4 regions of the Dyella sp. NPDC103356 genome follow, and region 2 is predicted to be linked to each of the others. Evidence: predicted binding sites of a transcription regulator. Region 2 holds the regulator's gene; each other region holds the start of a gene.
The links. Region 2 encodes sigma-54, which starts transcription at its own class of promoters, with help from an activator protein. Its sites were predicted from a motif close to TGGCACGNGCNTTGC; they were not measured.

Region 1 (3,696 bases), on a different contig from region 2:
GGCGTGGGTGGCTGCCCTGGCGTTATTGCTTTGTCTCAGGGAGCACGCGGCTGCACATCGTCGATCGTGGCCAGCGCATCGATAAAGCGCCAGTGAAACGAGCCGGGACCTTCCGCATCACGTGCGGCGCGTTCGCCAGCCTGTTTGAACAGCGCTAGTGTCGTCGCTGCCGCTTCGAACGGTTGTCCGGGCAACACGGCCAGCATCGCACCCATCACGCAGGTCTGCGTGCAGCCCATGGCGGTCACGCGCGGCATCCAGGGCGAGCCGCCGGCAAAGCGCAGGCTGCGTTCGCCATCGGTAAGAAAGTCGACCTCGCCGGTGACGGCGACGACGGTGCCTTGCTCGCGCGCAAAACGCATGGCGCCAGCTTCGGCCGCTTCCACCGCGTCGCGGCTGTCCACGCCCTGCGCGCGACTGGCGCTGCCACTCAAGGCGAGCATCTCGGAGGCATTGCTGCGTATCACGGCCGGACGATGTTCAAGCAGGCGCATGAGGGCCTGGCGTCGGAACGCCGTGGCCTGATGCGCCACCGGATCGAGCACCCATGGCTTGCCGGCCTGTCGCGCGGACGCTGCCGCGGCCAGCATGCCGGCCAGCCAGTCCGACGAGAGCGTGCCGATGTTCACGGTCAACGCGTCGGCGAAGGCGGCAAATTCACCGGCTTCTTCTTCGGCATGCACCATCGCCGGCGAGGCGCCGATCGCCAGCATCGCGTTGGCAGCCATGTTCATCGCCACGAAGTTGGTGATGCACTGCACGAGCGGCGCGCGCTCGCGCACCGTGCGCAGCGCGGTGGCCATGGTTGCCAGGGGATAGGACATGTCGCTCATGGAATGGCTCAGGCGCCGCGCATGAACAGCAGCAATGCCAGGCCCAGCACGATGCGGTACACCGCAAATGCGGTGAAACGATGGCTGCGGATATAGCCGAGCAACCACTTCACCGCGATAAAGGCGACGATGGCCGAGACGATGAAGCCGACGATCAGCGCGGTCCAGTCCTCGTGCGCAACGCCGTCATGCTTGACCACCTTGAGCAGCTCGTAGCCGGTGGCGGCGTACATGGTCGGGATGCCGACCAGGAAGGCGAACTCGGTGGCGGCCGCGCGGTTGCTGGTGCCCACAAGCATGGCAGTGAAGATCGTCGCGCCGGAACGCGAGGTGCCCGGGAATACGCCGGCCACCATCTGCGCCACGCCGACCAGGATCGCAACCGGCCAGGTCACGGCCTTGCGATCGACCTGCCGCGCGGCGATCTGCTCGGCGGCGATCATCCAGAAACCGCCGATCAGCAGCGCCCAGGCAATGGGGGTAATCGTCTCAGGCAGCTTGAAGCCGTAATGGGTCACGATCAGGCCAAGCACAGCGGTGATCGCGAAGGCGACGATCAGCTTCATCAGGTAGTCGCGGTTGTCGCGGTCGCCCAGTTGCGTGAACAGCTGCCAGATGCGCTTCCAGTAGATGAACGTCACGGCGAGGATCGCGCCCGCCTGGATGCCGACATTGAACAGGTCCGAGCGTTCGCCCAGGCCGAGCTTCTCGGCGATCAGCAGGTGGCCCGTGCTGGAAATGGGCAGGAATTCGGTAATGCCCTCGATGATGCCGAGCAGGATGACGTTGATCAGGTCGCTCACTGTGCTGCAACTCCGTTATGCGATAAGACTGGCGGGCTTGCGCCCGACACGAAGCGGCATAGCTTACGTGGTCTATATGGCGCGAGGCTGGCAGAGGAGGGGTGATGATCGGCGACTGTTCATTGCTCCAGTGTGGTGCAATGATCGCTCCAGCCTGGTGCTTATCGATGCTCTAGATAGGCCGTCACCATGCTTTAACTATCTGATTCAAAAGCGCTACACTGCCTGGCACAGCTGTTGCTAAAACGTTGCATCTTTTCCCGCTTATCAGCCCCCGAGGTCCGTCCATGTCCGCTCAGAAAGTGCTCGACCTGATCCAGGAACACGAGGTCGAGTTCGTCGACCTGCGTTTTGCCGACATGCTCGGCAAGCACCATCACGTCAGCTTCCCGGCCCACGCCATCGACGAGTCGACGTTCGAAGACGGCAAGATGTTCGACGGTTCGTCGATCTCGGGCTGGAAGGGCATCAACGAGTCGGACATGGTCCTGCTGCCCGACCCGGATACCGCCTACCTCGATCCGTTCAGCGCGCACACCCAGCTGGTCCTGCATTGCGACGTGCTCGAGCCGAGCACCATGCAGGCCTACGGCCGCGACCCGCGCTCGATCGCCAAGCGCGCCGAAGCCTATATGAAGTCCACCGGCATCGCCGACACCGCCTTCTTCGGCCCGGAGCCCGAGTTCTTCATCTTCGACTCGGTGCGCTGGCAGAACGACATGGGCCGCGTGTTCTATGAAATTGGCTCCGAAGAAGCCGCCTGGTCGTCGCGCTACAAGTACGACAACAACAACACCGGTCACCGTCCGGGTGTTAAGGGCGGCTACTTCCCGGTCAGTCCGGTCGACTCGCTGGGCGACCTGCGCGCTGACATGTGCAAGGTGCTCGAGTCGCTGGGCCAGGTGGTGGAAGTGCATCACCACGAAGTGGCCAATGCCGGCCAGTGCGAAATCGGCGTGCGCTTCAACACGCTGGTGCAGAAGGCCGACGAACTGATGACGATGAAGTACGTCATCAAGAACGTCGCCCACCAGAACGGCAAGACCGTCACCTTCATGCCCAAGCCGATCGTCGGCGACAACGGCAGCGGCATGCACGTGCACCAGTCGCTGTCCAAGGACGGCACCAACCTGTTCGCGGGCGACCTGTACGGCGGCCTGTCGCAGACGGCGCTGTGGTACATCGGCGGCATCTTCAAGCATGCCAAGGCGATCAACGCGTTCGCCAACTCCACCACCAACAGCTACAAGCGCCTGGTGCCGGGCTTCGAAGCGCCGGTGATGCTCGCCTACTCGGCACGCAACCGCTCGGCCAGCTGCCGCATTCCGTTCGTGTCGAGCCCGAAGGGCCGCCGCATCGAAGTGCGCTTCCCCGATCCGATGCAGTCGGGCTACCTGACCTTCACCGCGCTGATGATGGCCGGCCTCGATGGCATCATCAACAAGATCGACCCGGGTGCGCCGGCCGACAAGGATCTCTACGATCTGCCGCCCGAAGAAGAGAAGAACATCCCGCAGGTCTGCTCCAGCCTCGACGCTGCGCTTGAAGCGTTGGACAAGGACCGCGACTTCCTCAAGGCCGGCGGCGTATTCACCGACGACTTCATCGACGCGTACATCGCGCTGAAGATGCAGGAAGTGACCCGCTACCGCGCCAGCACGCATCCGCTGGAATTCCAGATGTATTACGCGATCTGATCGTTCGCAAGCTTGACGCAAGGACGGGCGCTTCGGCGCCCGTTCTCGTTTTTTACCGCCCGTTTGGTAGCCGTGTGCGGGCGGGCATTGCAACTTGCGCCGACAGCAGATGAAATGAACCCATCGGGCTTATCGGCCGCCGTCCTTATCGACAGATTCAAGATGACGCGCTCAGAAAACTATGCTTCTTCCGCCCATTTCCTGGGTGTCGTCGCCAGCTCCGTAGCTCAGGCCAGATCGTTGGAAGAACTGGTGCGGCCGTTGCTGGAATTGTTGCAGACCGTCACGGGACTCGAGTCGACGTATCTGACCACGATCGATGAAACCAGCGGCGTGCAGCACATTCTCTTCGCGCGCAATACG
Region 2 (3,696 bases):
GTCGGTCTGCTCGGCCCGAACGGCGCGGGCAAAACCACCTGCTTCTACATGATCGTCGGCCTGATCGAGGCCGATGCGGGCTTGATCAAGCTCGACAAACAGGACATCACCGGCCTGCCGATGCATGCTCGCGCCAAGCTCGGCATCGGCTATCTCCCGCAGGAAGCCTCGGTGTTCCGGCGCCTGACGGTGTCGGACAACATCATGGCGGTGCTGGAATTGCGCGAAGGCCTGGATCAGCGCCAGCGCAATACCGAGCTGGAAAGCCTGCTCGACGAGCTGAAGATCGCGCACATCGCCGAACAGAAAGGCATCAGCCTGTCGGGCGGCGAGCGCCGACGCGTGGAAATCGCCCGCGCCTTGGCCGCGCAGCCGCGTTACATGCTGCTCGACGAACCGTTCGCCGGCGTCGACCCGATTTCGGTAGGCGAAATCCAGCGCATCGTCCGTCATCTGAAAGAGCGCGGTATCGGCGTGCTGATCACCGATCATAACGTTCGCGAAACACTCGGAATCTGTGACCGAGCCTACATTCTCAACGATGGCGAAGTGCTATCGCGTGGTACGCCGGCACACATCCTGGCCGACGAGAAGGTGCGTGAAGTCTATCTGGGCCGCGAATTCCGGTTGTAATCCGAATACCTGCCCGGTTTGCAGGTGCGCCGCCATGACACGACGTTTTAACGTAACCCTGATCCAAATCACATTCGACTGTACGCTCTAGCCTCCCCTGGCGACTAGGGCTATGGTCGCACCCGTTTATAGGGGTTAGGATGACCCCAGTTCATCTTTTCCCGGCTGGCATGAAAACCGGACTGCAGTTTCGCCTCAATCAGCAACTTACGCTCACGCCTCAACTTCAACAGGCTATCCGCCTGCTGCAGCTGTCGCAGTTGGAGCTGGAGGCCGAGCTGCGCCAGATTGCCGAGAGCAATCCGCTGCTCGAGTTCTCCGAAGAATCCACCGACAACGAAAACGCCGAAGACGGCAGCTTCGAAAACGCGGTCGAAGTACCGGTGCCATCCAGCACCAAGAGCAGCGACGATAGCGGCCCGGGCGATGATGCCGAAGCGCCAGACTGGAGCGACGGCCCCGGCGATCAGCCGATCGACTTTTCCAGCAGCGGTAGCGCCAGTTCCAGCCGCAACAACGGCAATGGCGACGAAGACGGCTTCGAGCCGCAAAACGCCGCGCCGGAAACGTTGCACGAACACCTGATGTGGCAGCTGAATCTGACGCACATGACGCCGCGTCAACGCACCATTGCAACGGTGCTGATCGATGCGGTCAATGCGGACGGTTACCTGAGCGAAGGCCTGGAAGCCGTCGCTGCCGCCATTCCCGCCGACTTGAAGGCAAGCCTCGACGAAGTCGACGGCGTGCGCCGCCTGCTGCAGCGTTTTGATCCCACCGGTGTGGCAAGCCTGGACTTGCGCGATTGCCTGCGAGTGCAGCTGGAACAGTTCGACCCCGACACGCCGCATATCGAACTGGCGCTGCGCATCGTCGACAACGAACTCGAATTGCTCGCGCGCAACGACGTCAGCAAGCTGGCGCGCCGTCTGCGCGCCGAGCCGGAAGAGGTTTCCGCCGCGTCCATGCTGATCCGCAGCCTGGATCCGCGCCCTGGCGCGTCGATGGACCCGACACCGGTCGAATACGTTGCGCCCGACGTGTACGCACGCAAGGACGGTGGCCGTTGGCGCGTGAGCCTCAATCCCGATTGCCAGCCGCGCCTGGGCCTCAACCAGCACTATTGCAACATGATCGCGCAGGCCCGCGGCGAAGACGCCAGTTGGATGCGCGGGCAACTGCAAGAAGCGCGCTGGCTGATCAAGAGCCTGGAGTCGCGCGCGGAAACCTTGCTCAAGGTCGCCGAAGCCATTGTGCGGCGACAGAGCGCTTTTCTCGACTACGGCCCCGAAGCGATGCACCCCCTGGTGCTGCGCGAAGTCGCCGAAGAAGTCGGCATGCACGAATCGACGATTTCTCGCGTGACCACGCGCAAATACATTCACACGCCGCGCGGCACGTTCGAACTCAAGCACTTTTTTTCCAGTGGTGTTTCCACCGAAGACGGCGGCAGCGCATCGGCCACGGCCATCCAGGCGATGCTACGCAAACTCGTCGACGCGGAAGACACACGCAAACCTTTATCGGACCAGGCGATCGCCGAAGAATTGCGCCGCAAGGGCATTCAAGTGGCGCGTCGCACGGTTGCCAAATATCGGGAGGCCATGCGCATACCAAGTTCGAGCGAGCGCCAACGCGCCAATTGATCGGTACGTGAGAAATAAATTCGCGCTTGCGGGAACTTGATCGCGCCAGGAATGTTCCCAGCTTATGACTGATGGTGTTTCCTCGACACCCGAGGATGCATCCAACCCAAGCCGCGAAACGCGGCCAGCATCATGAGGAGGCGCAACATGCAATTCCAACTCAGCGGTCAGCAGATCGAAGTCACCCCGGCCCTGCGCGAGCACGCTACCGCCAAGCTCGACCGCCTTACCCGCCTCGACGAAAAGATATTGAGCCTCAATATCGTTCTCTCGGTCAGCAAGCTGCAGCAGAAAGCCGAAGGCAATCTGTCGGTAAATGGCAGCGTGCTCCACGCCGAGGCCGTCGAATCGGACATGTATGCCTCCATCGATGTCCTGTTCGACAAGCTCACCGCGCAATTGCGCAAACACCGCGACAAGATCTGCGACAAGCACCAGCGTGAAGTACGCGCGGAGCGGCAGTACGGTTGATCTCTCGGGGGCTGGCTAGAGCAAGAGCCCCCTCACCCCAGCCCTCTCCCCCGGCAAGCCAGGGGAGAGGGAGCAAAACCCGGTCCTCTCCCAGCCCATGCCTCGCGACCCGGTATCTTTCGGGGGCGCGTCCTTGTGCTGCAGGGCACAAACGGATCCAAACTGGCACAATATCGCCAGGTGCCGCTCGCGCGGCCAAAGGGACTCCGCTTGGACCGCCTCACCGCTCGACAACTCTACGATGGCGTACACGAACGCATGGCCTTGCGCTGGGTGTCGGGCATGCGTGGGGAAGCGCGCGTGCTCGAACACGGCGTCACCATCAGCCGGCGCCCGTCGCTGATCGGCTACCTGAACGTCATTTACCCCAACAAGATCCAGATCATCGGCACGGAAGAGCTCAACTTCCTCGATGGGCTTGATTCGCGCCAGCGCTGGGAAGTGATCAACAAGATCGCCGCTTACCAGCCGGTGGCGATCATCGTGACCAAGGATCAGGCGATCCCCTCCGATCTGCGCGAAGTCGCCGAAGAAACCAATACGCCCCTGTGGATCAGCTCCAAGCGCGGCCACGAGCTGCTGACCTGGATGCAGTACTACCTGGCGCGCATGCTGGCGCCACGCATCACCCTGCATGGGGTGTTTCTCGAGGTTTTTTCGATCGGCGTGCTGATTACCGGCGAGTCCGGCTCGGGCAAGAGCGAACTGGCGCTGGAACTGATCAGCCGCGGCCATCGGCTGGTGGCCGACGATGCCACCGAATTCACGCTGATCGCGCCGGATGTCATCGACGGCACCTGCCCGGAACTGCTGCAGGATCTGCTCGAGGTCCGCGGCCTGGGTGTTCTCAACGTACGTGAGATGTTCGGCCACACCGCGGTGAAGCCCTCGAAGTATCTGCGCCTGGTCGTGCATCTCAAGCCGTTGCGAGACGGCGAGGACACCG
Region 3 (3,696 bases), on a different contig from region 2:
CGGTGCTGGCAGAAATCGCGTACGAACCCGGCGAGACCGCATTGCCGTTGTCGTCCTTCCCGTCCCAGGAAAACTGCGTCAACCCCGCGCTGGTGTTGCTGACGGTGATATGCCGGATCGGGTTGCCGGCTGCGTCGCTGATGGTCACCGTCGCCGTACCTGCTGCCGTGAAATTGACGGCACCGCCAGCGGGCGTGCCGCTGGTGAGCGTCATGTTCGTCGACGGCACCAGGACGTTGCGATCGAGCAGCGACGAGGAGTTGATCACCTGCGAGGTCTGCATCGAGGTATTGATGTTGGAGCTGAGCGACTGCAGGTTCGTGTCCAGATCCTGTGTTGCCTGCAGCTGGCTGAACTGGGCCAGCTGCGCGACGAACTGCGAGTTGTCCATAGGATTGGTCGGGTCCTGCGCCTGCAGCTGCGCGGTCAGCAGCTTCAGGAAATCGGCCTGGCTGATCGAGGCCGAAGCAGCACTACCCGCGCCCGAACTGCTGCTCGAGTTATTGGTGGTATTCGTGGTGTTGTTGGTATTGACGGCAGTCATCTCATGTTCCCCGTTACTTGCCCACGTCCAGCGTCTTGAGCATCAGCTGCTTGGCCGTGTTCATGACTTCGACGTTGTTCTGATACGAACGCGACGCCGAGATCATGTTGACCAGTTCGTCGATCGGATTGACGTTGCTGCCGTAGACATAACCATTGGCGTCGGCCATCGGATTGCCCGGCTCGTAACGCGACTGAATATCGGCCTGGCTCTCGCTCACGCCCAGGGTCTGCACGCCGCTGGTGCCGTCGCCCTGTGCAGCCGCACCGGCCTTGAGCGCGTTGTCGTGCAAGGTTGCAAACAACGGCTCCTTCGCGCGGTAGGCGCCTTCGGGCGTCGAGCTGACCGTGTCGGCATTGGCCAGATTGCTCGCCACGGTATTGAGCCGCGTCGACTGTGCCGCCATGCCCGAACCGGCGGTATCGAAAATCTTGAAGAGAGAGGACATCAGCTCTGGCCCTCGGTAATGGCGGTACGCAGCATGTGAATCTGCGCCGTGATGAAACTGAGGCTGGCCTGGTAGTGCACCGTGTTACCGGCGAACTGCGCCTGTTCGACCTGCGTATCGACCGTGTTGCCATCCATCGACGGCTGTGTGGGTACACGGTAGGCGAGCTGTTCACCCGCATTGGCATTCGGATCGATCTGCCCCGCGGTCGGCGCGTTCAGGGGCAGCTGATTACCACTCGCCTGGGTCAACGCCTTGCGGAAATCCACATCGCGCGCGAGATAGTCCGGCGTGTCGGCATTGGCCAGGTTGCCGGACAGCACCTCGGCACGCTTCTGCCAAAGGCCTAGCGCTTGCGTGTGCAATCCGAACAAGTTGTCGTTGATTTGACTCATCGCAAACTCCCCACGGCGGTCGCCGCGAGGTGTCTGTGGCAAGTTGTGTGCCATGGCCTGGAAAGTGGCTTGGCAGCTGGGTTTGCACTGGATCAGAGAAGGCCTTCTCGTCTACTCAAGGGTTGAGGAGACGGAAATCTGACGCGCAAGAGGACAGGTAGGTTATCGGCAGGATTGGGGGGGAGCTTTAGCGTCTCCAGATTTCCAACAATACCCTCCTACCTCGTCATTCCGGCGCAGGCCGGAATCCACTCCTCAGCCTCTCGCGTATCAGGTGGAGTTTCTCAAGCGGAAGTGCTGAGGAATGGATTCCGGCCTGCGCCGGAATGACAACTAAGAGGGCATGAGACATGGCGTGGAGATAGCGGCTCTTCTCACTCCTCACTCCTTTCCACTCACTCCGCCCCCTGGCACACGCCTTGCATCCTCAAGCTCCGCCGTCTCCAGCCGATCTATGGGGAGACAACCCTCATCAGGAATGCTTTCGTCCATGAGTTTTATCCGCAGCAAGCAACTCGCCGCACTGGCTCAGGCAGCCGCCAAAGGCCATACCGCGCAGGTCGAGCGTCTGTCGCGCGAGTATCCGGCGATGGCGGACGCATTGGCTCCATTGCTTGCGCTGGCCAGGCCAAGCGAACCGGCAGCGGTGGCTCTGCAGGCGGTAGAGCAACAGAGTCTGATGCTCAACGCGGCGCAGGCGCTATTGCGCGAACACCAGGCACTGGAAGAAGCCACCGGCGAGAGCCGGGCCGGTGTCGGACGTTTGACGGATGGGGGCGCCGGGATTTCGTCGGGGTTGCAGCAAACCGTCAATGGCATCGAGCAGGCCCGGGAAACTACCCGCCATGGTGCGGCAACGGTGAACGAAGTCGATGGGCAATTGCGCCTGCTGCGCAGCGCGCTGTCGGCCATGAATCGCAACCAGGCCAAACTGGCCGAACAGGTCGCGCAGATCCGCAAGCTCACCGCGAGCGTGCAGGAGATTGCCCATCAGACCAACCTGGTCGCCCTGAATGCGGCGATCGAAGCCGCGCGCGCGGGCGAAGCCGGCAAGGGCTTTGCCGTGGTTGCCGACGAGGTGAAGCAGCTGGCCGAAAAAACCAGCCAGGCCACCGGCGAGATCGAAGCGGTCACCGGTTCCATCGGCGATTTCTCTCAACAGCTCGACGGCGACGTGCAGCAAGGCATGCGCCGCCTGGAGAACGCACAGGAACGCATCACCCACACCGCCAGCGCATTGCGTGAGGGCGCGGAGACCTTGCATGGCGCGATGACGCGCCTGCAAAACGTACAACAAAGCTCGGATTCGCAAAGCGCACGCATCGCCGGTTCGCAGGCCGCACTCGGTGTCTTGCAGAAACGTACGGTCGAAGCGCGTCGCCAGGCCGAGGCGCTGGACCGCGCCTGCGTGTTGTCGCACCGCTTGTGCCTGGGTTGGCTCGACCAGGATGCGGAGCATTCCCTGGCCGGCCTCAGTTTGAGCTTGCGCGAGTCGATCCAGGGCTTGCGACAGGCGATGGAGCTGGCCTTGCACGAACCGGCCGCACTCGACCGCCGCTGGTTCGACACTGCCGTACTCGATCATGTACTTGCACGCCTCGCCGAAAAGCACGCCGCCCATCCGGCCGCCGAGCAGTTAATGGCCGCGGGCCAGCGCTTGAGCACGCATGCCGGCGCCTTCGTCAGCCTGATCAGCCAGGGCGATCTGCAACGCGCGGCCGACTACCCCAACCGGGTCGAAGCCGAACGCGAAACCATTCATCAGCAACTGGGCGTGCTGCTCGCGGATGCGGTTGCATGAGGTTTATTCCGCGCAGCCCATTGAGCTACGCCACAGCGTTCGCGCTGCTGGGCGCGGCCTGGGCGTGCGCCATGCCGGCGCAGGCCGCGCCCTCCTCGCCGGATCGTCTGCGCCAGGCCGCCGAGGATGCGTTGCGTCAGCACTACGCCGCATCGGGCAGCCGCGCGGAGGTGCAAGCGGACAAGCTCGACTCGCGCCTGCAGTTGGCCGAGTGCGCCGCACCACTGAAAACAACCATATCCAATGAGGCCCGCCCTTCCGCGCGCATGGCCGTGGAAGTCAGCTGCCCTACGGCGGGCGGCTGGAAGATCCGCGTGCCGGTGCGCCTGCAGCTTTATCGCCAGGTACTGGTGACCACGCGCCCCCTGCAACGCGGCGACGGCATCACTGCGACCGACGTGCATGGCGAGGAACGCGATATCACACGGCTGGGCTATGGCTATATCGATTCGCTCGACCAGGTGGCCGGACGCTCGCTGGCCCGGCCGCTTATGGCCGGCAGTGTGCT
Region 4 (3,696 bases), on a different contig from region 2:
ATGCGCAGATCCGACAGCGGCGCGACCATGCCGGTATCGGCGGCGGTGGTGTTGAGCGTCGCCGCGGTGACGGTGACGTAGTAAGGCGTCGGGTTGTGCGCTTCGAGCGCATAGCCCTTACCGTCCGCGACCACTTTCCAGGTCAGCTGGGACGGTGCCTTCAGCGGGTCGCCCTGCAAACCGGCCGGGCGATAAAAAAGCTTCAGGCGCGAACGCAGCGCCAGTTGCAGCAGATTCTGCCCTTCGACCTGCGGACCGGTCGGCTTCGGCGGGACTTCGAGCACATTGAGCCAGAACAGCGATTCGCGATCGGCGGGCAGTTGGTCGTGGGTGTAGACGATGCGCAGGCTCTGCTCTTTCTGAGCGTCCATGCGGAACAGCGGCGGCGTGATCAGGAAGGGCGCATCGACCGACTCGGGCGTCGAATGCACGTCGCCACGATCGATCCACGATTCGATCAGCACGGGGTGATCGTTTTCATTGGTCAGGCGCACCGTGACTTCGCCGTCCTTTGCAGGAAAGACGACGCGGGTGCCACCGATCAGCACATTGGCGTGCGCTTGCGGAGCGACGAGACACAAAGCTAGCAGGCCTGCGCTGATGGCGCCGACAAACTTCCACATGGGGGATTACCTCGTTGAATCGTGATGCCGCTTTCGCCAGCGGCATGGCGCCGGAACACCGTGTTCCGGCGCCATGATTTGCGACTTACTGATAGATCATCGAGAACTGCACGCTGGTCGACACCGAACCGGCGCCGGCGGCGGCCGTGGCGAAGTACTGGGCGTAGTAGTTCAGCGTGCCGGCGCCGCTGGCCAGGGTCACCGACTGCGAGCTCTGCGCACTGGCAGCGCCGTTCAGGGCGATCGCGCTGAAATCGTTGTTGAGCAGCTGCACTTCGACGCCGGTGGCGGTGCCGGTGGCGTTCTTCAGGTTGCCGTCGGCCATCACGGTCGGGCCCGGCTCGAAGAAGGTGGTGGCCTTGGTCAGGGCACCGCAGCCGGTCAGGGCGATGTTGAAAGCGGTACGGCCAGCGACCGAACCGGCGGCGTTCAGCGCGGTGGTCGACACGGTCGGCAGAGCGACGGCGATGGTGGCCGGGCTGTTGGCGCCATTGATCTTGCAGGTGGAGCTATTGATGGTGCCGGTGATGTTGATGGTGCCATCGACGGCGTGGGCGGCCTGCGGAGCGACAGCTGCAACAGCAAAAGCAGCGATCAGTGCGGAGGTCAGAAGCGACTTGTTGAGCAGCATGGGTGAATCTCCAGGTTGGTTGTGTGTTGTTACGAGATCGTCAAATGCAACCCGCATGCCAAACCGCCACAAATGGCTTTGTGGCGCGGTTTGCGAGGTATTTGGTGCTACGGAGGGGGTGTTTCAGAAGGGCCGAATCGGAGCCTCCCCAGGGTCCGATGGGCCAAAAATTGCCAATTGCGTCACAAATTCTGACCCATGTCCTAAAGTTTTGGCTAGGGGTGCCGAGCAGATTTCATCAAGTGTCAAGGACGCTTGACAGCAGGGCGGAGCGAGGCTAGCCTCATGTCAAGTCAGCTTGACATCTGGGGGAGTTCGATGACCAAGACCATGCTTCCGATGCGCGGTATCTACCGTCGCTACTACCGGGAATTCGTCCCGGCGATGCTGGCCTACGTGGTGATCATGCTGTTCGGCTGGCCTTACCTGCACCATGTCGACCAACCCCTGCTCAAGGCCGTGCTGGCCCTGCTTCCGGTGGTTCCGATCGCGCTGGTGATTCGCGCGATGGTGCGTCTGGTGCTGGGTAGCGACGAGCTGGAGCAGCGCACCCATCTGGTCGGCCTGGCAGTGGCTACTGCCGTGGTGGCCGTGCTCAGTCTGGCCGGCGGCTTTCTCGCCGCGGCGCATGTAGTGGACCTGGACGGCACCATTCTGATCTGGGTGTTTCCGATTCTGATGCTGACGTATTCCGCTGGGCGCAGCTGGGCCAATCGCCGCTACGGCGTGGATGGCTTCTGCATCGAAGAGACGCGCATACGCGAATGGCACTTCCTGCTCGCGGGCGGCGTGATGCTGCTCGCGGCATGGCTGGGCGACGGGCATATGAAGGATTACCAGATCGGGATGCTGGTAGGCATGGGGGCCACCTTTGTCGCCGTGGCCGTGGCGTTCGGTGTGATGCGTTGGCGTCGAGCCAGGCGCCGTTCGTCTGGGGATGGCGATTGAGGCCTAAGGAACCAGGCAGATGAATAACCACGTACGCCAGTTGCGCAGCGAACTGGGCTGGTCGCAGGCCGATCTGGCCCAGCGTCTGGACGTGTCGCGACAAACGATCAATGCGATCGAAACCGGCAAATACGATCCGAGCCTGCCCTTGGCTTTCAAGTTGGCACGCCTGTTCGGCCGAGCGATTGAGACGATATTCGAACCGGGAGAGGAGTAAGGGGCGCATGGCGATCAAGGGACGTACCGCATTACGCATCGGCGTGGTGCTTATCGGTTTGGGTGCGCTGGGGTGGAATCATTTCCATCGCGCATCGGAATCCATCGATTCGACCGCGGCCGATAGCCCGCAACCGGCACCCGCGATGGCGTCGAGTGCCAGCCAGGTTCCGGGGACGGCTGGCGACACGACATGGAAAGTCGGCACGCTGACGTTTACGTCATGCGAGCTGGAACAGCCCAATAGCGGCCTTTCCACGGCGGCGTGGTGCGCGCCGTTCGACGTCCCGGAAAACCGCGACGATCCGGCCAGCCGCAAGATCAAACTGAAACTTGCCTTGCTGCGCGCTGCCGCGCAGGTGCCGCAGCGCGACGTAGTGGTGCTGCTCGCCGGTGGCCCCGGCCAGGCCGCCACCGAATCCTGGAGCGGTGTCGCCGGTGCGCTGCAGCCTTTGCTGGCGCAGCGCAACGTGTTGCTGCTCGATCAGCGCGGTACTGGTGGCTCCAATCCGCTCGACTGCAAGCCGCCGGCTGAAACGGCGGCCAAGCACGACGAGGGCGCGTTCGATCCGGCCAAGCTGCGCGACGAAGTCACGCAATGTCTCAAGCAGCTCGAAGGCAAGGCCGATCCGCGCTACTACACCACCACCGTTGCCGCACAGGATCTCGAAGACGTGCGCAAGGCGCTGGGTTCACCAACCTTCGACCTGGTCGGCGTGTCGTACGGCACGCGTATGGCCCAGCAATATGCCGGGCACTATCCGCAGGCCGTGCGCAGCATCGTGCTCGATGGCGTGGTGCCCAATGGACTGGTGCTCGGCGAAGACTTTGCGCAGAACCTGGACGCCGCACTGAAAGCCCAGTTTGCCCGTTGCGCGGCGGACAACGCCTGCAAGCAGCATTTCGGCGATCCCTACCAGACGCTTTATCAGTTGCGCGATGCGCTACGCGCGAACCCGCATGAAGTGAGCTTTCGCGACCCGCAGTCGTATCAAACCGTCAAGCGCACGCTGGACGAATATTCGCTCGCCAGCGTCGTGCGCATGTTTGCCTATACGCCGCTGACCTCGGCACTGTTGCCGCTGTCGATCGATGCCGCGGCCCACGGTGATGTGGGACCGCTGCTCGGCCAGGCGAAATTGCTGTCCGGCGATCTGGCTGACACGATGAACGGCGGCATGCAGTCGTCGGTCATCTGCAGCGAAGACGCCGATCTGCTCACGCCGCGTCCACAGGATGCACAGACCATTCTGGGCACGCGCATGATCGACGCCTTGC

Region 1: the regulator sigma-54 is predicted to act here: its motif matches at 1,863-1,877, upstream of glnA (type I glutamate--ammonia ligase).
Region 3: the regulator sigma-54 is predicted to act here: its motif matches at 1,426-1,440, upstream of flgB (flagellar basal body rod protein FlgB).
Region 4: the regulator sigma-54 is predicted to act here: its motif matches at 1,301-1,315, upstream of ACZ6WW_RS13565 (fimbrial protein).

Annotation. Positions count from the first base shown of each region.
Region 1 covers NZ_JBVJLZ010000004.1:70,026-73,721, reverse strand. The annotation lists gene thiM (hydroxyethylthiazole kinase) at 36-833, opposite strand; gene ACZ6WW_RS10290 (undecaprenyl-diphosphate phosphatase) at 842-1,636, opposite strand; gene glnA (type I glutamate--ammonia ligase) at 1,924-3,333, shown strand; gene ACZ6WW_RS10280 (sensor domain-containing diguanylate cyclase) at 3,496-3,696, shown strand, end outside.
Region 2 covers NZ_JBVJLZ010000011.1:55,336-59,031, reverse strand. The annotation lists gene lptB (LPS export ABC transporter ATP-binding protein) at 1-633, shown strand, start outside; gene ACZ6WW_RS20645 (RNA polymerase factor sigma-54) at 804-2,279, shown strand; gene hpf (ribosome hibernation-promoting factor, HPF/YfiA family) at 2,427-2,750, shown strand; gene hprK (HPr(Ser) kinase/phosphatase) at 2,961-3,696, shown strand, end outside.
Region 3 covers NZ_JBVJLZ010000012.1:13,773-17,468, reverse strand. The annotation lists gene ACZ6WW_RS21295 (flagellar hook assembly protein FlgD) at 1-544, opposite strand, end outside; gene flgC (flagellar basal body rod protein FlgC) at 558-992, opposite strand; gene flgB (flagellar basal body rod protein FlgB) at 992-1,387, opposite strand; gene ACZ6WW_RS21280 (methyl-accepting chemotaxis protein) at 1,878-3,188, shown strand; gene flgA (flagellar basal body P-ring formation chaperone FlgA) at 3,185-3,696, shown strand, end outside.
Region 4 covers NZ_JBVJLZ010000005.1:233,076-236,771, forward strand. The annotation lists gene ACZ6WW_RS13560 (fimbrial biogenesis chaperone) at 1-623, opposite strand, end outside; gene ACZ6WW_RS13565 (fimbrial protein) at 709-1,254, opposite strand; gene ACZ6WW_RS13570 (hypothetical protein) at 1,540-2,202, shown strand; gene ACZ6WW_RS13575 (helix-turn-helix transcriptional regulator) at 2,222-2,419, shown strand; gene ACZ6WW_RS13580 (alpha/beta hydrolase) at 2,427-3,696, shown strand, end outside.